Regions from separate parts of the Devosia neptuniae genome, predicted to be linked through region 1. Evidence: predicted binding sites of a transcription regulator. Region 1 holds the regulator's gene; each other region holds the start of a gene.
The links. Region 1 encodes PhoB, which activates phosphate uptake and scavenging genes when phosphate is short. Its sites were predicted from a motif close to TGTCATNNANCTGTCAT; they were not measured.

Region 1 (7,338 bases):
CAGCCCTCACCACCTTCCGTCAGGATGTCGTGGTCGAGATCTCGGGCGACTACACCGAAACCCTGGCTCGCCTGACCTCCAATCCCAACACCGTTGGCGTGTTCGGCCTGTCCTTCTACGACCAGAACAAGGACACCCTGAAGGTCGCGACCGTCAATGGCGTCGTGCCGTCCAATGAATCGGTCGCCGCTGGCGAATACCCGGTCTCCCGCCCGCTGTTCTTCTACGTCAAGGGTCAGCACATCGGCACCATCCCCGGCATCGAAGAATACGTGCAGTTCTTCCTCTCCGAAGCGGCCGCTGGTGGCTCGCTCGAAGCCGCTGGCCTGATCCCCCAGCCGGAAGAAAAGACCGCTGAAGTGCTCGCCGCTTTCGAAGCCGGCGCACAATAAGCCAATCCGGACCGCGCCCTCGGGCGCGGTCCTCCTCGTTTTCCTCTGGGGCGCTTGCGAATGAATTCCCTGATCATTGCCGGCCTGTTGCTGGTTCTGCTTGGTCTGGCCTATCAGTCGGGCTGGTCCCGCGGCCGGGGCCTGGCGACTGCCGATGGCGTCAAGGTTCACTCCCGCCCGCAATATCACGGCTCCTACGTCGCCATCTGGGCATTGCTGCCGGCCCTCGCGATCATCGGCCTCTGGGGCTGGTTCGGCGATGGCATCACCCACAATTTCATCGTTTCCCAAATTCCCGTCGACGCTATCCAGGCGCTCGACCAGGTCGGCCTAAACGCCACCATCGCCCGCATCAAGGCCCTGGCCTCGGGCTATGGCGTGGCCGGCGACGTCCTGCCCTACGAACAGTCCGCTGGCGATGCCCTGCGCTCGTTCCAGTTCATCACCTTTCTGATCGTGGTTGCCGCCGCCGCTGTCGCCGGGATTGTCGCGCTGCTTTATGCCCGCAGCCGCATCACCGCCCGCCACCGCGCCCGCAATGCAGTCGAACGTGCCATCAACCTGCTGCTGCTCGCTTGCTCGGGCGTCGCCATCCTGACCACCGTAGGCATCGTCGCCTCGCTGGTCACCGAAGCGCTGAAATTCTTCACCTTCATCAACCCGCTTGATTTCTTCTTCGGCACGGTCTGGAACCCCAACAATGCCGGCACCGCCGGAAATTGGGGCAGCTATGGCCTGCTGCCGCTGCTCGCCGGCACGCTGATGATCACCCTGATCGCCATGCTGGTCGCCGTGCCGGTGGGCCTGATGGCGGCGATCTATCTCAGCCAGTATGCGCCGCGCCAGCTGCGCGCCGTGGCCAAGCCGCTTATCGAAATCCTGGCCGGCATCCCCACCATCGTCTTCGGCTTCTTCGCCCTGGTCACGGTTGGCCCCTTCCTGCGCGACGCCGGCAATCTCATCGGTCTCTCCATCAACGCCACGTCTGCCCTCACTGCCGGCATCGTGATGGGCATCATGATCATCCCCTTCGTGTCCTCGCTGTCCGATGACATTCTCAACCAGGTGCCGCGCACCCTGCGCGACGGCGCCTATGGCCTGGGCGCCACCAAGTCCGAGACCATCCGCAATGTGCTGCTGCCCGCCGCCCTGCCCGGCATCGTCGGCGCCTTCCTGCTGGCCGTCAGCCGTGCAGTGGGCGAAACCATGATCGTGGTGCTCGCCGCCGGCAATAGCCCGGTCCTGCGCGGCAATCCCTTCGAGCCGGTGGCAACCATCACCGTTTCCATCGTCAACCAGCTCACCGGCGACACCGACTTCGCCGGCCCCCAGTCGCTGGTCGGCTTTGCCCTGGGCCTGACCCTCTTCGTCATCACCCTCTGCCTCAATATCTTCGCGCTCTTCATCGTTCGCCGCTTCCGGGAGCAATACGAATAATCATGACCGATATGCTCTCCACCACCCAGCCATCCGACGAACGCACTCGGCTGATCCGCGCCAGCCTCGCCCGGCGCCATCTCAGCGAAGCGATCTTTCGCGGGCTTGGCCTGGCCGCCATCATTCTCGCGCTGGGCTTCGTTGCCCTGCTCTTCACCGATATCGTGCGCAAAGGCATTCCGGCCTTTACGCAGTCCAATCTGCACCTGTCGGTCACCTTCGATCCCGCCGTGATCGACGTCGATCCGGCGCCTGTGCGCACTGCGGACCAGTCGGAGGCCGATTTCCGTGCCGCCAGCCTCAAATGGCAGCGCGATGTCGCCATGCTGAACTGGAACAAGGTGATCGAGGCCTCGCTGCGTGCCGCCGCACCTGCCGGTTTCGATATCGACACCCGCCAGCTCCTGACCATTGCTGAAACCGACGCCCGCCACCGCGTCCGCGAGCTCTTCGTCAACGACCCCAGCCTGCTCGGCCAGACCGTCCAGGTCGACGTGCTTGCCTCCGCCAATGCCGACAACTGGATCAAGGGCAATATCAACCGCGACCTGGGCGACGCCCAGCAACAGCTCGCCGCTCCCGCCCGCGCCCTGATCGACCAGTTCGAGGCCAATGGCACCATCACCTCGGGCTTTGCCTGGTCGATCTTCACCAATGTGGATAGCCGCGCCGCTCCCGCCAGCGCCGGCCTGCTCGGCGCCTTTGTCGGCACCCTCTGGATGATGATGGTCGTCATCCTGTTGGCCGTCCCGATCGGGGTGGCGTCAGCCATCTATCTTGAGGAATTCGCGCCCAAATCGCGCCTCACCGACCTGATCGAGGTCAATATCAACAATCTGGCTGCCGTGCCCTCCATCGTCTTCGGTCTGCTCGGCGCCGCTGTGTTCATCAATTACATGCACCTGCCCATCTCCGCCCCCATCGTCGGCGGCCTGGTGCTGACCCTGATGACCCTGCCCACCATCATCATCGCCACCCGCGGCGCCCTGCTCGGCGTCTCCCCGGCTCTGCGCCAGGCGGCGCTCGGCATGGGTGCCAGTAAGACGCAGATGGTGTTCCACCATGTGCTGCCGGTCACCTTCCCCTCGATCCTGACCGCCACCATCCTTGGCGTTGCCCATGCTCTGGGCGAAACCGCTCCACTCCTGTTGATCGGCATGAAGGCATTCGTCGCCGCCGTGCCGGCTACCCCGCTCGACCAGGCCACCGCCCTGCCGGTCCAGATCTATCTCTGGCAGGGCAACGAAAACCGCAATTTCTTCGAACCCCGCACCGCCGCGGCGATCATGGTACTGCTCCTCGTCATGATCATGCTCAACGGCGTCGCCATCTATCTTCGCTCGAAGCTCGAAAAGCGCGCTTAACATCGAAGGAAGTGAAAATGGACATGCTCGCCGGCAAGGTTAAGATGACCCACCAGACCGTGAAATCCACCATGAACCCTACTGACGCTCTCGAACGCCCAATCCGCCTGCACACCAAGGATGTCACCGTCCATTACGGTGCCAAGCAGGCCCTGCACGGCATTTCGATCGATATCCCCGACCGCGCCGTCACCTCCTTCATCGGCCCCTCGGGCTGCGGCAAGTCGACCTTCCTGCGCTGCATCAACCGCATGAACGACACTATCGAAGGCGCCAAGGTCGGCGGCCTGATCGAGCTGGATGGCGAGAACATCTACGATCCGTCCCTCGACGTGGTGGAACTGCGCGCCCGCATCGGCATGGTGTTCCAGAAGCCCAATCCCTTCCCCAAATCGATCTATGAAAACGTCGCCTACGGCCCCAAGATTCATGGCCTGGCCCGTTCCAAGACCGATCTGGACGAAATCGTCGTGTCGTCCCTGCGCAAGGCGGGCCTGTTCGAAGAGGTAAAGGACCGCCTCAATGAACCCGGCACCGGCCTCTCCGGTGGCCAGCAGCAGCGCCTCTGCATTGCCCGCGCCATTGCCGTCAGCCCCGAAGTCATCCTGATGGACGAGCCCTGCTCGGCCCTCGATCCGATCGCCACGGCCATCATCGAGGAACTGATCGACGAATTGCGCGAGAACTACACCATCGTCATCGTCACCCATTCCATGCAGCAGGCGGCCCGCGTCAGCCAGCGCACGGCATTCTTCCATCTGGGCAATCTGATCGAGGAAGGCGTCACCGAAGACATCTTCACCAACCCGATCAACAAGCAGACCCAGGATTACATCATGGGCCGTATCGGCTGATCCAAACCCGGACCAAGAGAGACATTGCTATGCCCACTTCCGGCCCCGAACACATCGTCTCCTCCTATAATGACGAGCTCGTCGCCCTGGCCCAGTCGATCGCCGAAATGGGCGGTCAGGTCGAGGTCGCCATCGAAAATGGCACCAAGTCCCTGCTCCGCCTTGATCGCGAACTGGCAGACCTGACCATCATTGCCGATCAGCGCATCGACGACATGCAGCGCAAGATCGACGACATGGCCGTCTCCATGATCGCCCGCCGCCAGCCCATGGCCTCCGATCTGCGCTCGATCATCACCGCCATCCATGTGGCCTCCGATCTCGAACGCGTCGGCGACATGGCCAAGCAATTGGCCCGCCGCTCGCTCAAGCTCGAAGGCCTCAACCTGCAGCCGACCTTCTATAATGGCGTCAAGAACATGACCAATCTGGTCCTGCGCCAGATCAAGGATGCGCTGGATTCCTATTCGAGCCGCGACTCCGCCGGGGCCATCGAAGTGTGCAATCGCGATGACGAGGTGGACGCTATGTACACCTCCCTGTTCCGCGAATTGCTCACCTATATGATGGAAGATCCGCGCAATATCACGCCCTGCACCCATCTGCTGTTCTGCGCCAAGAGCCTGGAACGCATCGGGGACCACGCCACCAATATCGCAGAACGCGCCTATTATCTGCAGACCGGCAAGCAGCTCACATCCGAAGTGGTGGAGCTGCACCGCACCCAGATCAAGGCCTGATCCATGCCTGCAACCATTCTCGTCGTCGAGGACGAAGGCGATATCGCCATCCTCCTGCGCTATAATCTCGAGGCCGAAGGCTTCCGCGTCGTCACCGCGGAAACCGGAGACGAAGCCCAAAGCCAGATTCACGAAAAGCTGCCCGACCTCATCCTGCTCGATTGGATGCTGCCGGAAATCTCGGGGATCGAACTCTGCCGGCGCCTCCGCGCCCGCGAAGAAACCTCGCGCATCCCCATCATCATGCTCACCGCCCGCGGTGAGGAAGAAGAGCGCGTGCGGGGCCTCTCGACCGGCGCCGACGACTATATCGTCAAGCCCTTCTCGGTGCCCGAGCTGATCGCCCGCATCCACGCTCTGCTGCGTCGCGCCAATCCAAATCTCGTCACCGCTGCCCTGCGCGTCGGCGATCTCGAGCTCGACCGCACCACCCACCGCGTGCGCCGCGCCAATCGCGACGTGCATCTGGGCCCCACCGAATACCGCCTGCTCGAATATCTCATGCGCCATCCCGGCCGGGTCTATTCGCGCGAACAGCTGCTCGATGGCGTCTGGGGCAATGACGTCTATGTCGATGAACGCACGGTCGACGTGCATATCGGCCGCCTCCGCCGCGCCATCAATCGCGGCCGCGAATCTGACCCCATCCGCACCGTCCGCGGCGCCGGCTACGCCTTCGACGAACGCTTCGCCCAAGTCGCCTAGACCCAAGCAGAACGTTGCTACGAAATCCCCGCGAAAGCGGGGATTTTCGTTTTAAAAGCAGGAAGAGCAACATCCTGCCCCTCCCCACCCTATCTCCACCCCCACAGTGTCATTCCCGCGAAAGCGGGAACCTCTGTTTTCTCAACCCAACATCCCGAAACGGCGGTTCCCGCTTCCGCGGGAATGACACCGTGGGTCGAACAAATACCTGACCCTTGGCTCCATCGCCTCCCTCCCCCTTGTGGGGAGGGACCGAGGGTGGGGGTGCTGAAGTTTCAACCAATGCCGAGCATTGGGAAGTCCCAGCCCCGACCTCAACCAGATCGCGGTCCCATCCCCCTCCCACCCACCAAACCGCATGCTACCATCCGGCGTCTCTCCCCCCGAGTCGCGCCACCCATGCCCACCTCCACGCCCCGGCAGCTCAATCCGCTGCACCTGCTGATTGCCTTCGGCACCGGGGGCCTGCTCACCCTGATGGTGTTTTTCAACGGCGAGCTGGGCCATTACGGCAACCCGCTCTTTGCCTCCTGGGCCGCCCACGGCACCGGCACCGTAGCCGCCATCCTCTTCCTCGCTTTGCTCTATCGCCGCCGCCCGGCAGCCGAGCCGCAGCCCAAACCAGCCGCCCCGTTTTGGGCCTATCTCGGCGGCATTTCCGGCGCTCTGACGGTCATGTTGACCTCCACCACGGTCAATTCCCCGCTGGCGCTCTCGGGCACGCTGGCACTCGGCCTTGCCGGCCAAGTCGTCTTCAGCCTCGCCGCCGACCGCTGGGGTCTGTTCGGCCTGCCCAAGCGCCGCCTCGAATTGCGCGACCTCGCCGCCGTCCTCCTGATCCTGGCCGGTAGCGCCCTGATCATCCTTGTCGGCATGGGAGGTCGCCCATGATCACCCCCATCCTCTATGCCGTCCTCGCGGGCCTCCTTGTCGGCCTCAGCCGCCAGCTCAACGGCCGCCTCGCCCTCTCCGGCTCGCCCCTGATCGCTTCGTTCTGGAACCATCTTGTCGGCTTTATCGCGCTCACCGCCCTGGGCCTCGCCATCGGCGGCCTCATCCCCGCCGGCGCCGCCACCGCCCCCTGGCACGCCTATATCGGCGGCCCCATCGGCGTCGTCTTCGTCGCCTCCGGCAGCTGGCTCATCCCGCGCATCGGCGCCGTCAACACCGCCCTGCTCGTCATCGGCGGCCAAATGGTCTCCGGCGTGGTGCTCGACCTCGCCCGCGGCACCCCCTCCATCCTCTGGGCCAGCGCCCTAGGCGTGGTGCTCATTCTGGGCGGCATGGCCCTGACACAGCGGCGGCGATAGCAGCAACGTCAGCGACGGTGTTACTCCGGGCGCTTTCAAGAATGCGGTGTCATTCCCGCGAAAGCGGGAACCTCCGTTGACCAGGTTTCCAGGCAAACAGAGGTCCCCGCTTTCGCGGGGATGACACCGTGGGTAATTGTTGGTTCGGGGCACTATCCCGCCCCACCCACCAGGCGCACCCTCCCCTCGACGGGGAGGGAAGGGAGGGGTGACGAGAGCCCAATCCATCCGCTCTATCGCCTCCCTCCCCCTTGAGGGGAGGGATAGAGGGTGGGGGTGCTGAGGCTTCCACAAATATCGAGTGTTTGGTGGCCGCAGCACCCCCACACCCCCATCTATCCCTCTTATCCCCCTTCCCCAAAACCTCCCGCATACTCCCTCCATCTTCCGGGATACGGGCGGCGCTGCAGCGACGAGCGTCCGGAAGCCAGCCGGGGGAGTGGAGGTCGCGCTCCGCTCCGGGTCGAGCGGACGAGGCAATCGGGCGGGAGCTACGGCAAACGCTGGGGCCTGCGATCGCGCCGTCCGACAAAGTC
Region 2 (7,338 bases), 230 kb from region 1:
ATCTCGGCACGCCCGGCAATCCGGACAAGGGCGGGCTGCCGCTGGCGGAATATCAGCGCCGGCAGGAACAGCATCGGGTGGCCGAGATTGCCGCGTTGCAGGACGTGCCGCATTTCATCGAGCGGGCCAAGGAACTCTATGGCTATGATGATTTCATCGCCGATACCGGCGGCTCGCTGATCGAGGTGATCGACCCCACCGACCCGGAAGACCCGGTGGTGAGGACGCTGGCGGCTTCCACCGCCCTGCTCTACATTCGTGGCACCGACAAGGACGCCGCCGAACTGGTGCGGCGCTTCAAGCAGAGCCCCAAGCCGATGTATTACCGCCCGCCATTCCTCGTCGAGAAATGGGCCGAGTACAAGGCGCTCAACAAGATCGCCGAGGACTGCGACGTCGACCCGGCCGGGTTCGGCGCCTGGGGGTTCGAGGCGCTGCTGCATGACCGCCTGCCCCGCTATCAGGCGCTGGCGGATAATTTTGGCTATGTCGTTGAGGCATCGGATCTCGCCATGGTCCGCGACGGGGACGAATTCGTGGACCTGATGGCCGCGGCGATCGAGAGGCGAATGCGTTAGCGCGTTCTCCCATTGGAGACGCGCCGGCCTTGAATCGCCTTCCGATCATTCTCGCTTAAGAGGCTGATATGCCTATTCGTATTCCCGACAATCTACCCGCCCGCAAGACCCTCGAGGATGAGGGCGTCTATGTGATGGATTCCACGCGCGCCGCGCGGCAGGACATCCGTCCGCTCGAAATCGGCCTGCTCAACCTGATGCCCAACAAGGAGCGTACCGAGACCCAGTTCACCAGGCTGATCGGCTCGACGCCGCTGCAGGTGGATCTGACGCTGGTGCGCATCACCGATCATCAGTCCAAGCACACCTCCGAGGATTACCTCAAGACCTTCTACAAGACCTGGGAAGAGGTGCGGACCAAGAAATTCGACGGCTTCATCGTGACCGGCGCGCCCATCGCCAACCTGCCGTTCGAAGAGGTGCGGTACTGGCCCGAAATGCTCGATATCATGGAGTGGACCAAGACCAATGTGCACCACGCCATGTTCATCTGTTGGGGCGCGCAGGCGGCTTTGCACCATTTCCATGGCGCTAGGCGCTATCGCATGGACAACAAGGCGTTCGGGGTATTCCGCCATCAGGTGACCAATCCGCGCTCGCCCTTCCTGCGCGGGTTTTCGGACAGCCCGATGATCCCGGTGTCGCGTTACAACGATATTGACCGGACGACGCTGGGGGAGAACCTCGAAGTGCTGATCGACAATGCGGAGATCGGGGTCTCCATGCTGGGCGACCGCAAGCACCGGGCGGTCTATTTCCTCAATCACCTGGAATATGACAACCGCTCGCTGGCCGACGAATATGAACGCGACATCAAATCCGGGCTGGATACGCCGCCGCCGGCCAATCTGTTCCCCAACGGGGACACCAGCATCGAGCCGGAAAACCGCTGGCGCAGCCACGCGCATTTGCTGTTCCAGAACTGGATCAACGAGATCTACCAGACGACGCCCTATGACATGGACGAGATTGGCAAGTAGGCAGCGGGGCTAAGTGCCACTCGCGATCTGCCTCCCTCCCCCTTGAGGGGAGGGATTGAGGGTGGGGGTGTCGGACTTTCCACCAGCATAGAGTTCGTGGAGGTCGCGACACCCCCACCCTAGCCCTCCCCTCAAGGGGGAGGGGATTGGATCGTGGCTCCCTGACCGCAAAGCCAACCGCCACTAGGGCGTGTGTCGGCTAGACACACGCCCTAGCACTATTCTTAAACTGCGATCTTGCCGCCGCCCTGCTTGGTGATGACGACGACCGAGGGGCGCACGGGGAGTGCGTCGTCGAAGTCGGGCCAGCGGGTCGAGAGGTCTTCGTAATAGGAGACGCGGCCGAAGCCTTCCCAATCGTCGCCGCCATCGCCCGGATGCTGCACGGCGACGAAGGCCGTTTCATCATCGGGGGTGAAGAGCGGGCCGCACATTTCGGCCCCGACCGGCACACGGAAGAACAGCCTGGAGGTCGCGCGGGCATCGCCCTCGGTATCCACAGCCCACAGGCCATCGGTGCGGCCGGTGGCGGTGGGATTGTTGCCATCGGTCGAGACCCACAGACGCCCCAACGAATCCACCGCGCAGTTGTCGGGCATGCCGAACCAGCCATTGACAGTGGTGTCGGTCGAGAAGGTCGATCCGACTTCGGCAATCGAGGGATCGCCGCATTTGAGCAGCACTTCCCAGGTGCCGGTGGTCGCAGCGAAATCGCCATCGGCCTCGGCAATCTCGATGATGTGGCCGAAGGCATTCTCGGCACGCGGATTGGCCGCGTCGACCTGGTCGGCCTCGCGCTTGGTGTTGTTGGTCAGCATGACATAGACCTTGCCGTTGACGCCGTTCGGCTGGATGTCTTCGGGGCGGTCCATCTTGGTGGCGCCGAGCAGATCGGAGGCGAGGCGGGTGGCGATGACCACGTCGGCTTGGCTGGCAAAGCCGTTGGCTTCGGTTAGCGGGCCTTCGCCGTGCACCAGGGGGAGCCAGGCGATGGTGCCGTCTTCGGCGAACTTGGCGACATAGAGCGTGCCTTCGTCGAGCAGGTCCATATTGGCGGCGCGGTCATCGGGATTGAATTTGCCGGCGGTGACAAATTTGTAGACATAATCGAAGCGCTCGTCGTCGCCGAGATAGAACACCACGCGGCCGTCCTTGTTGACGATCGACTCGGCGCCTTCATGCTTGAAACGGCCCAAAGCGGTGCGCTTCTTGGGGATGGAATTGGGGTCCATCACGTCGACTTCGACGATATAGCCAAAGCGGTTGGGCTCGTTGGGTTCCTTGGAAACATCGAACCGGTCATAGAAATTGGCCCATTCATAGGAGCCTTCCGGGATGCCCAGGCGATCGTAGTTCGCCGCTTCGGGGTGACCGGCCGGAAGCTCGCCAGCGAAATAGCCGTGGATGTTTTCCTCGGCCATCACATAGGTGCCCCAGGGCGTGACGCCCCCGGCGCAATTGTTGATGGTGCCGAAGACTTTCTTGCCACTCGGGTCCGCATTGGTCTGCAGGCGCGCATGGCCGGCGGCCGGGCCGCTGATAGCCATTTCGGTGTTGACGGTGACGCGGCGGTTGAGCGCGCCATCCTTGACGACGGCCCATTTGCCGTCGGTCTTCTTGATCTCGACAATGGTGCCGCCATGGGCCGCCAGTTCGATATCCACCTGCTCCTTGGAGAGCGGGTTGAGGGTCATTTCGCCCTCTGCCAGCGTCACGATGCCGGGGAACATCAGATGCGGGTTGGTATATTCGTGGTTGACGACCAACAGGCCATGTTCGGAGGAATCCTCGAACGGGATATAGCCGACATAGTCGTTATTGTAGCCGAACTGGCGGGCCTGGGCCGCGGCAGTCTGGGCGGTCGGGTCGAATTCGGGGGCGTCGGGGAACAGGCCATCGCCCCAGCGCAGCAGAATATCGGCGTCATAGCCTTCAGCGACATGGTGGGTTTCATCGATCCCCGCTTCCACCTCGGGGAAGGAGAAGGCCGAGCCGCCGGCGGCCTTGGCATCCTGGGCTGTGAGAAGGGCCAGCGGACTGACGGTGGCGGCAATAGCCGACACGGCCAGCGAACCCTGCAGGAACCCGCGGCGCGAGAACCGCGCGCCGATCAGCTCGCCCATGGTGGGATTGGCGGTCATGTTGCGTGGCGGCGCATCGGCCGCTTCGAGCTGGGACGTCTTGAAAATGGGGGCTTGGTCGTTCATCGCGGAAAGCTCCTCAACAGCCTGGAAGTTTTGAACCATTCCAATCTGTAGGCAGCGCGGCTGACAGACGGGCGACAATTGCATGACGTTTTGACGACAAGGGTTTTGGCTGCTGGCTCAAACACTTGAGCGGGCGGGCGGATTCATCGCCTGTGGATAGCCCCTTGCACGCCGCTCTTGCATTGTCGCCACTAGCCCTTACCTTCTGCGGGCACATGGGAGGCTCGACGTTTGGCTCAATCTCCAACCACCATCGTGGATGAACTGGGCATTGCCCTGGCCAATCTGAGCGACGCCGCGACCGGCGCCTTTACCCCGACGCTGCGGCTGGGGGTGACCGGGCTGAGCCGGGCGGGCAAGACCATTTTCATTACCGCGCTGGTGCATAATTTGCTGACAGGTGGCCGCCTGCCGGGGTTCACGCCACTGGCCGAAGGGCGGTTCATCGGCGCGCGGCTGGCTGAATATCCCGACGCGACCATTCCCCGCTTCGCTTATGAGCGGCATCTCGAAGCGCTGACCGGCAAGACGCCGACCTGGCCCGATAGCACGCGGCAAATTTCGCAACTGCGCATCGTGCTCAAATATCAGTCCAAGCACTGGTATTCGGGGCTGCGCGGGCCTTCGACGCTGAATCTTGATATTGTCGATTATCCCGGCGAATGGATTTTGGACCTGCCGCTGCTGAGCCTGTCCTTTGCCGAATGGAGCGCCGAGGCGCTGGAGCGGGCGCATCGCCCCGGATCGGGCAAGGAGGCCAAGCCGTTCCTTGAACTGCTGGGGTCGATTGATCCGCACAAGGAGGCCAACGATCCCGATGCGGAAAAGCTCGCGGCGGCGTTTACCGATTATCTCAGGCGGAGCCGGGAGCATGGGGCGCTGTCCACCCTGCCCCCGGGCCGGTTCCTGCTGCCGGGTGATCTTGAGGGCTCGCCCGCGCTAACCTTTGCGCCGCTGCCGCCTTCGGACCAGCGCGCCCGCTCATCGAGCCTCTATGCCATGCTGGAGCATCGCTACGAGGCCTATAAGGACCGGATCGTGCGGCCATTCTTCCGCGATCATTTTGCCCGGCTGGACCGGCAGGTGGTGCTGGTGGATACGCTGCGGGCGCTCAATGCCGGGCCTGCCGCGGTGGCCGATCTCGAGACGGCGCTGACGGCGGTGCTGTCCTGTTTCCGGCAGGGCGAGAGCAATCCGCTGCTGCGCCCGTTCATGCGCAAGATCGACCGCATCCTGTTTGCCGCGACCAAGGCCGACCATGTGCATCACACTAGCCACGACCGGCTGGAGGCGATCCTCAACCGGCTGGTGGCCAGCGCCAGCAAGCGAGCGCGCTTTGCCGGCGCGGAAACCAAATCCATTGCGTTGGCGGGCATTCGCGCGACGCGTGAAGGCAGCATTGTCGAGAATGGCGAGACGCTGCCGACCATTATCGGCACGCCCATGGCCGGCGAAGTGCTAGATGGCACGAGCTATGACGGCAAAACCGAAATTGCTCTATTCCCCGGCGACTTGCCGGAGCGGCCGGATTCATTGTTCGAGGATGGGACGCCCGTGGCGCTGAACTTCCTGCGCTTCACCCCGCCGCAAAAGCTCGACCGCAATGCGGCGGGCGACGTGGTGCTGCCCCATATCCGGTTTGACCGGGCGCTGGACTATCTGGTGGGAGATTGGCTCGCATGAAACGCCCTATTGCCCGCCCGACAGCAACGATCACCGAGGATAATGAGGCACTCCGCGTGCCGCGCGCCTTTGCGCCGGCCAAGGTGGAGATTGCCGAGATCGATTTTGACCCGGCCGTGGATGAAACCCTAGCCGCGCCGCCGCCACGCCCCATGGGCTGGCTTGGGCGGCTGGCCTGGACGACGGGTGGCGTGCTGGTATCGGCGGGGCTGGGGCTGGCCGCTGACCGGCTGATCCGCGACCTGTTCGAGCGCAATGAATGGCTGGGCTGGGTCGGCATCGGCGTGCTGGTGCTGTTCGTGCTGGCCGTATTGGTGCTGGCGGCGCGGGAAATGTTTGCGCTGCGGCGGCTGAAGGTGCTCGATCATCTGCGGAACGACGCGGCACAGGCGACCGCCGACAATGACCAGCACAGGGCCAGGCATGTGGTGGAGCGGCTGGAAGCCATTTATGCGGCTCGGCCCGATCTGGCGCGGGCGCGGCAGCATGTGGCCGATAATCTGCCGCATCTGTTCGACGGGCATGAGGCCATTGCGCTGGCCGAGCGGAGCCTGATGGCGCCGCTCGATGCGCGGGCCAAGACGCTGACGGCGGCCTCGGCGCGGCGCGTGGCGCTGGTGACGGCGGTGTCGCCGCGCGCCTTGGTCGACATTGCCTTCGTGATCTACGAGAGCATTCGGCTTGCCGGGGCCATCGCAGCGCTGTACGGGGCCCGCCCAGGCTTTTTCGGCTCCTGGCGGCTCACCGGGGCCGTGCTGGCGCATCTGGCGGTGACGGGGGGTCTGGTGCTGACCGATGGCATTGTCGAGCAGCTGGTGGGCCAGGGACTGGCGGCCAAGCTATCGGCACGGCTGGGCGAAGGCGTGGTCAATGGGCTGATGACGGTTCGGGTGGGCATTGCCGCCATGCGCGTGGTGCGGCCGCTGCCGTTCGAAACGCAGAAGCAGCCCATGGTGCGAGATTTTATTCCGGAACTGACCAAGGTTACGGCGGATGCGGGGAAGGCGAGTTAGTCCCGGCGACAGCGAACCACGATCAATCCCCCCCCTTAAGGGGAGGGTTAGGGTGGGGGTGCTGCGGCCTCCAAATGCTCAATATTCGTGGGGACCTCAGCACCCCCGCCCTCGATCCCTCCCCTCAAGGGGAGGGAGGCGACCACATCGAACTCAGAGCAAGATGCCTATTCCGCCGCCTGCATTGGCTGGTGCAGCACAACCCGGCCCTTGGGCTTGGGCATGGCGTCGGGGTGGGCGTCGAAATAGCGCATCCGGGCGGCGATGACTTTGGGGCGGTTGTTGACAGCCCAATTGCCCAGCGCTTGCAGCGGCCCCTGCAGGTCGCGGCCCAGCTCGGTCAATTCGTAATCGACCCTGGGGGGAATCGATGGCGTTACCGTGCGGGTGACAAACCCGTCCATTTCCAGATCGCGCAGCGTAGCAGTCAGCACTTTCTGGCTGATGCCGCCGATGACCCGCTTGATTTCGCCGAAGCGCATCGGGCCTTCGCTGAGCTTGTTGATGATCAAAACAGTCCACTTGCCGCCAATCTGATGCAGGATTTCGCTGACCGGGCGGCAATCGTGGTGGGGCTCAATTGGTTTCATTCAGGTGCCTATCGTATCGCAAAAGTGCCGTCTTGCGGCATTGGATATAGTCACTCATATAGCCTCAGTCTCTAACGGATACCATAGGCTTTATCATGAAAACCGTCGCCGTCCTCGTTGGCAGCCTGAGCCCCAATTCCATCAACCGCCAGCTGACCCGGACGCTGGAAAAGCTGGCCGGCGGCAAGCTGAAATTCAGCTATGCCGATCTGGGCAGCCTGCCCCATTACGACAATGAATTGTGGAGCAACCCGCCGGCGGCGGTCACCCAGTTCAAGCAGCTGGTG
Region 3 (7,338 bases), 1.2 Mb from region 1:
CCCGGCTTCATCCCCGGTCGAGGCGAGCCAGGCGGCCGAGCCTTCGGTGACCATGGGATAGGTCTTGCCATCGATGGCCGCGCTCGCGCCGGCATTGGTGGAATTATAGGGATAGCCGATGATCGTCTGCACCTCGTTCTTGGTGCCCATGCCCTTGCGATGGATGATCATGAAATGGATCGGGTCGCGATTGGCGCCGGCCGGCTCGCTTTTCTGCGGCGTCGCCGACACATAGCAGATCACGCCGGAAGCATCGGTCGCCTGCCAGGCGGTCCAGGCGTTGAAAGTCCCCAGTTCGGTCGCCTGCTGCGCTTGGGCGGCAGGGGCCAGAGCCATGATTGCGGCGACCGCGAGCCCAAGCGTCAGGCCACCGGTTTTCGTCGTCATTGCCAATTTCTTCCTCATCATCAGATCCGGGTTGGGAGGAGCTTGCCCGCTTCAACTTGCCCCAACATGGTTACCAAGGTGTCAAACGCCGCCGCATCCAACCGATTTGTCTCAAATGCGAGCCAATCGCGGCGGCATTTTGGCGTATAGCCCATCATGGCCCCCGGTTTGCGCCGTCGCGGTTAACAATGTGCTAACACTTGCGTTACCTTAAGCGGCCAAAGGATAACTTTGCTCCACCACATAGGGGCCGCCCCCCACCGAATCCTTGCTCGAATAAAGCACGAACCGGCCCACCGGAAAGCTCAACGGCTCGAACCGCCCGGCCTCGGCCATGAAGCGGGCGACATCTTCGGCGCTGGAATTGCGCAGGCGCGCCAGCGACACATGCGGCACGAATTTGCGCCCTTCCGGCGGCAGGCCGGCCCGCTGCAATACCCGCTCCTGCGCCGCCTGCAGGCGGGTCAGCGCCTCGTTCATCTCCACCCCGGCATAGAGCGCGCGCGGCTTGTCGCCGCCGAAAATCCCCAAATGCGTCAGGCGGATGGAAAAGCGCAGCGAATTGGAGAGCCGATCGAGACTATCGACCACCTCATTGGCGGTCTGGTGATCGACATCGCCGATAAAGCGCAGCGTGATGTGGTAATTTTCGGGGTCGATCCAGCGCGCCCCGGTCAACCCGCCCCGCTTGAGCGAGAGGGCAAATCCCACATCGGCCGGGATTTCGAGGCCGGTAAAGAGCCTGGGCATGGGCTCCTCCTCTAGTGGATCAGTCACGCGATTCGTGGTTTGACCCTAACACAAGCGCGTCATGGGGCCAGTCCAAACGTCGCGGGGCCCCGTTCGGTCTTGTAAACGACTGGTCTCCCATCCATATTGTGCGTCAAGTGGCGAAACAATGCGCCCACCGGCGGTGCAACGGACCGCTCTACCAATTGGGAAAGGAAACCGACTATGGCTGAATATGACCGTCAGACCCTCGGTGCGCGGGCCGGCTCGGCCTTGGCCATCGACGAGGGCCTGCGCAGCTACATGCTGCGCGTCTACAATTACATGGGTATCGGGCTGGTTGTGACCGGGCTTGCTGCCTGGTTCGCTGCTTCCGCCGCCATCACCACCAATCCGGACGCCGCCGTGGGCCAGCTGGCCAATGGCCAGTATGTCACCCAGTGGGGCGCCCTGCTCTATGCAAGCCCGCTGCAATGGGTCGTGATGCTCGCGCCGCTCGCCTTTGTGATGGTGCTGAGCTTTGGCATCAACAAGCTCTCGGTGCCGGCCGCACAGGCCGTGTTCTGGGCCTTTGCCGCCATTATGGGCGTGTCGCTCAGCTCGATCTTCCTGGTCTATACCGACGCTTCGATCGCCAAGGTGTTCTTCATCACCGCCGCGACCTTTGGTGCCATGAGCCTTTACGGCTATACCACCAAGCGCGACCTGACCCAGATGGGCAGCTTCCTGTTCATGGGCCTGATCGGCCTGATCATCGCTTCGCTGGTCAATATCTTCATGCAGTCCTCCATGCTCGAATTCGCCATCTCGGCGGTCGGCGTGCTGATCTTTGTGGGCCTGACCGCCTATGACACGCAGAAGATCAAGGAAGGCTATTCGGAGTCGCACGGCGCCGATGTGCTGGCCAAGGGCGCTATCATGGGCGCGCTGAGCCTCTATCTCGACTTCATCAACCTGTTCCTGATGCTGCTCCGCCTGTTCGGCAATCGCGAGTAAGCACCAGCTTCCTTGATTGGACGATCAAGGAATTTGGTTGGACGACAGATCGGACCGCATCCTAAAAGGGATGCGGTCCTTTTCTTTTGCCGGGTTATGAGCCGTGTCCACCCCCATCCTGCGTCCCTTCGCCTGGGCCGATATTCCCGCCATTACCGCCATCTACCGGCACTATGTGGAAACCACGGCGATCACCTTTGACACCGAGGCACCGGGCGAAGCGGCCATGGCGGAAAAATTCGCCCATCTGGTCGCGCTGGGCCACCCCCTGATGGTGGCCGAACAGGATGGCAAGGTGCTCGGCTATGCCTATGCCAGCTTCTATCGCCCCCGCGCCGCCTATCGCTTCACCTGCGAGGATTCGATCTATCTCGACCCCACGGCGACCGGCAAAGGGCTGGGCAAGTTGCTGCTGACCGAGCTTCTGGCGCAGTCGAGGGCCTTTGGCTTCAAGCAGATGCTGGCGGTGATCACGGCCGACACCGCCAATTCCATCGCCATCCACGAAAAGTTCGGCTTTATCCGGGTCGGGCGCTACGAAGCCGTCGGCTACAAATTCGATCGCTGGCACGACATCGTGCATCTGCAACTGGCGCTCTAGCCGATGACCATCCTGCACCTCATGGTCGGCCTGCCCTGTGCGGGCAAGAGCACCAGGGCCAGGCAGCTGGAGGCCGAAACGGGTGCATTGCGGCTGACGCCGGACGAATGGCACATCCAGCTGTTCGGCGACGACGTGGCCGACCCCGACCACGACCGGCGCCATGATGCGGTCGAAGTGCTGATGTGGCGGGTTGCCAGTGTGGCGCTGCAGAAGGGGATCGACGTGATCCTCGATTTCGGCTTCTGGGCCCGCGTCGAGCGCGAGGACTTTGCGGCCCGCGCGGCGGCGTTGGGGGCCATGACCAAAATCCATTTCATGGATGTGCCGCGTGACGAGCTATTGGCTCGCCTGGCGCGGCGCAATGCCGAAGCGCCCGAGCATGCCTTTATCATCCCTGAGAGCGACCTGCTGGGCTGGCTGGCGCGCTTCGAGCCACCGACAGCGGATGAACTGGCTGTGATCGCGGCGGCCGGCCGCCGGCAGCACTAGACCTCATCCTGAGCTTGTCGAAGGGCGAGGGCGTGACATAGAAGCCTCCACTCGCCCGACCTCGTGGTTCGACAAGCTCACCAGGAGGTCTTTCACAATCAGGACGCATCGATGACGCCGCAAAAAACTCTGGCCCATGATGCCTGGAGCCCCTTCCACCCACGCGAACTGGCGCAGCGGCTTGCGGGCGTGTCGCGGCCCTGGTGCATTGTCGGCGGCTGGGCGCTGGACCTCTGGCATGGTCATGAGACGCGCGAGCATGAGGATATCGAATTCACCGTGCTGCGCGGCGATGTGAGCCTGTTCCGACAAGCCCTGTCGGACCTCGAATTCTATGCGACCGGCAGCGGCATGGTTGACTATCTGCCCGATGGGCAGGAGCCGCCCGCGGATATTTTCCAGATCTGGTGCCAGGACCCGGCGGCGCAGCGCTGGCGGGTCGATATGATGATCGAGCCGGGCACGCCGGATATGTGGGTCTATAAACGGGACCCGGGCGTCACCCGACCGCGGGCCGAGATGGTCGCGGTGACGCCGGATGGCCTGCCCTATCTCAAGCCTGCAGCTATCCTGCTATTCAAGGCAAAGCTGGCCCGGGATAAGGACGTGGCGGATTTTGCCAACGCGGTGCCGAAGCTGGAAATCGCGGAACGGGCATGGCTGAAGGCGATGCTGGAGCGGGCGCATCCGGGGCACGAATGGATTGGGCGGCTGTAGAGCCGCGATCTGCGGCGCCAGCTACACCAACACTTTCCACATGGGATAGCCGTTGACCACTCGGCCGCTGGCTTGCGGGCCATCCGCTTGCCAGCCACGGCTTTCATAGAAGGCGCGGGCTGTGCTGGTGCTTTCGAGCCGGCCTTCGCGATGGCCCAGCGCGACGAGCGCCTGTTCCAATCGGGCGAGCAGGGCTGTGCTGATGCCGGCAAAACGCGCTTGGGGAGCGACATAGTTGAGCGCCACTGTGCCGTCCTTCGTTACCGCGCCGACGGCCACGATCGCGCCGTCGCGCTCGGCCACGTAGAGTTCGAGATCGGGATTGGCCAGCATGCCGGCGACGCCCGCTTGGCTCTTATTGCGCGTCCAGGCGGCAATGGCGCCGGCATTCTTGCCGTGGTCGGCGGCGCAGAGTTCGGTGATCGAGGCGGTCAGCACCTGGCTCATGGCGGGCACATCGGCCGCAATGGCGCGGCGAATGCGCAGTGTCACCCCACCACCGCCAATTGCGGATCGAGCACGCGCAGCACCTGGCTGAGGTCATGGCCGCGCTTGAGGATGCGGCCCTGCTGGTTGGTGACCGAATATTGCCCCTGGCGATTGCGCAGCTTGGGCGATTTTTCGACGATGAACAGCGGGCGTTCGGAGACGCGGGCGTAAATGGAGAAGACGGCGCGCTCGCGCAAAAAGTCCATGGCATAGTCGCGCCACTCGCCTGAGGCCACCTTGCGACCATAGACCGACAGGATCAGCATCAGCTCGCGGCGATCGAACGCCACGATGGGCATGGCCTTGGCCTGAGGCACACTGGAAGGCGCCTCTCCGGAATGGACCAGAGCCAGGCTAACCGTCTTGTCATGCGGCGTACGGCCTTGCACCGGTAACGCTCTCTCCGCTTGTCAACGCAGTGTCATGATTGCGGCATTTGCCTTTGCGCGCAAGGGTGCATGTCCAATCCTATGGCGGGGAGACAAAATACCCAATTTCGAACACAGTTTTTCCCTCACAGCGCCAGATTGGGCGGTCAGGTTCTCAGCATTGCCTCCAGTGGTTGGCAGCCGGACCGAACGAGCCCCCAAACCATGACGTTCGGCTGCCAACCAACCTTTTAGTTGACCAAGTCAGTCTATCGCTCCCGTTCTTGCCCCCAGGAACGGGAGTTCTTTTTGTCTGGACGCCGGCTTAGCGTTCGAAGGCTGCGGCGCCCAGGATCGGGCCGGGCAGCCCATCCTTTTCCTGCTGCACGATGACGGCCATGCCGGTATTTTCCGCCAGCATTTCGGGCAGCGGTAGTTTGAGATCCGCCCCCGTCGCGCTTTCCCACATGCCCAGCGCCTGCCGGCCGGTCACCACCTGGGTATAGACCATGGTCTTGCCGGCATTCTCGCCCTTGTCGATGGCGACATCCGCCCGATCGAGATAGGTCACCAGCCACACCACCGCATTGCCGAAATCGGCATTGGGCGGCACGGCGATCTTGAGCATGTCGTCCTGTCTGGTGATGTCCACGGACAGGGGGAGCGTCGCCCGATCGAGCGCTCCATGCACTTCGTTGCGGCGCGAACCGACCACGCCCTTGTCGCCATTGACTACCATTTGCGGGGTATAGATGCGCGAGGAGCCCCAGCTTTTGGCATAGGCGCGCTGGCGATCGGAATAATCGGCTTTGCCGAACGTGTCTTCCCAGCCGACATAATCCCAATAATCGACATGATAGGCGAGCGCGATGACATCGCCCTCTTCGGCGAGGCTGGTCAGCAGCGCATCGGCCGGCGGGCATTGCGCGCAGCCTTGGCTGGTAAACAATTCGACCACGGCCTTGGGGCGGTCATGCACTTTTTCCGCACCGGCCGGAAGGGCCAGGAGGAGGAAGGCGGCAATGCCGGAGACCGGTGCAAATAGGGAACGGGATATCATGGGCAAACTTGTAAGCTGGCCCTGACAAGCCCCGCCAGTCAAAAGAGGGTGAGAGCAGGAAAAACGCCGCCAGCGTTTCCTTCATGCCACGGTGCAAAGAAAATGGCGGCCCCGAGGCACCGCCATTTCCAATTCGGCAGGTGAGCCGTGTTTACGCGGCGACGAGGCTGCGCAGCACGTAATGCAGGATGCCGCCATTCTTGTAGTAATCGAGCTCATTGGCCGTATCGATGCGGCAGAGGGTCTGCACATTGAGCACGCTGCCATCGGCGCGGGTGATCTTGACGGTCACCTGAGCGCGCGGCGCGATCTCGGTGACGCCTTCGATATCGACGGTTTCCGAACCATCCAGCCCCAGGCTCTGCCAGCTCTCGCCGTCCTTGAACTGCAGCGGGATGACGCCCATGCCGACCAGGTTGGAGCGATGGATACGCTCGAAGCTCTGGGCGATGACAGCGCGCACGCCGAGCAGGTTGGTGCCCTTGGCAGCCCAGTCACGCGACGAGCCCGTGCCATATTCCTTGCCGGCAAAGATCACCAGCGGCGTGCCGGCGGCCTGATAGGCCATGGCGGCGTCGTAGATCGCCATCTGAGAGCCATCGGGGCCCTTGGTATAGCCACCCTCGACGCCATCGAGCATCTGGTTCTTGATGCGGATATTGGCGAAGGTGCCGCGCATCATCACTTCATGATTGCCGCGACGGGCACCATAGGAATTGAAATCGCGCGGGGCGACCTGGCGTTCTTCGAGATATTTGCCAGCGGGGGTCGAGGCCTTGAACGAGCCGGCCGGGGAAATGTGGTCGGTGGTGATCGAATCAAGGAACAGTGCGAGCACCTTGGCCTTTTCGACATTGGTGATGGGCTTGGGCTCCATCGACATGCCTTCGAAATAGGGCGGGTTCTGCACATAGGTGGAAGACGAATTCCACTTATAGGTCTCGCCGCCATCGACGGCGATGCCCTGCCAATTGGTGTCGCCCTTGAACACGTCCGAATAGCGGGCGCGGAACATTTCGGCGGTCACGTGCTTGCGCACGATCTCGGCGATCTCGTGGTTGGAAGGCCAGATATCCCTCAAGTAGACCGGCTGGCCATTGCTGCCAATGCCGAGCGGCTCGGTGGTGACATCGACATTGAGCGAGCCGGCCAGCGCATAGGCCACCACCAGCGGCGGGGAGGCCAGGTAATTGGCGCGCACATCCGGATTGACGCGGCCTTCAAAGTTACGATTGCCCGACAGCACCGAGCAGGCCACCAGCTTGTTCTCGTTGATGCAATCGGAAATGGCCTGCGGCAGCGGGCCGGAATTGCCGATACAGGTGGTGCAGCCATAGCCGACAAGGTTAAAGCCCAGCGCGTCCAGATCTTCTTGGAGGCCCGCGGCGGTCAGGTAGTCGGTAACCACCTGCGAGCCGGGGGCCAGCGAGGTCTTGACCCAGGGCTTGGAATTGAGCCCCAGCGCCCGCGCCTTGCGGGCAACGAGGCCCGCGGCCACC

Region 2: the regulator PhoB is predicted to act here: its motif matches at 3,837-3,853, upstream of N8A98_RS16660 (PhoX family protein).
Region 3: the regulator PhoB is predicted to act here: its motif matches at 4,820-4,836, upstream of N8A98_RS09680 (DUF2794 domain-containing protein).

Annotation. Positions count from the first base shown of each region.
Region 1 is NZ_CP104965.1:2,598,467-2,605,804, reverse strand. It holds gene N8A98_RS15620 (substrate-binding domain-containing protein) at 1-392, shown strand, start outside; gene pstC (phosphate ABC transporter permease subunit PstC) at 453-1,829, shown strand; gene pstA (phosphate ABC transporter permease PstA) at 1,832-3,193, shown strand; gene pstB (phosphate ABC transporter ATP-binding protein PstB) at 3,265-4,047, shown strand; gene phoU (phosphate signaling complex protein PhoU) at 4,077-4,787, shown strand; gene phoB (phosphate regulon transcriptional regulator PhoB) at 4,791-5,492, shown strand; gene N8A98_RS15590 (DMT family transporter) at 5,892-6,383, shown strand; gene N8A98_RS15585 (DMT family transporter) at 6,380-6,802, shown strand.
Region 2 is NZ_CP104965.1:2,826,657-2,833,994, reverse strand. It holds gene N8A98_RS16670 (ATPase) at 1-578, shown strand, start outside; gene N8A98_RS16665 (homoserine O-succinyltransferase) at 647-1,558, shown strand; gene N8A98_RS16660 (PhoX family protein) at 1,783-3,765, opposite strand; gene N8A98_RS16655 (YcjX family GTP-binding protein) at 3,997-5,448, shown strand; gene N8A98_RS16650 (YcjF family protein) at 5,445-6,461, shown strand; gene N8A98_RS16645 (winged helix-turn-helix transcriptional regulator) at 6,629-7,051, opposite strand; gene N8A98_RS16640 (NADPH-dependent FMN reductase) at 7,147-7,338, shown strand, end outside.
Region 3 is NZ_CP104965.1:1,410,888-1,418,225, reverse strand. It holds gene N8A98_RS09715 (invasion associated locus B family protein) at 1-387, opposite strand, end outside; gene thpR (RNA 2',3'-cyclic phosphodiesterase) at 598-1,137, opposite strand; gene N8A98_RS09705 (Bax inhibitor-1/YccA family protein) at 1,342-2,112, shown strand; gene N8A98_RS09700 (GNAT family N-acetyltransferase) at 2,216-2,713, shown strand; gene N8A98_RS09695 (P-loop nucleotide/nucleoside kinase family protein) at 2,717-3,205, shown strand; gene N8A98_RS09690 (nucleotidyltransferase domain-containing protein) at 3,317-3,922, shown strand; gene N8A98_RS09685 (GNAT family N-acetyltransferase) at 3,944-4,414, opposite strand; gene N8A98_RS09680 (DUF2794 domain-containing protein) at 4,411-4,800, opposite strand; gene N8A98_RS09675 (DUF1223 domain-containing protein) at 5,105-5,839, opposite strand; gene acnA (aconitate hydratase AcnA) at 5,991-7,338, opposite strand, start outside.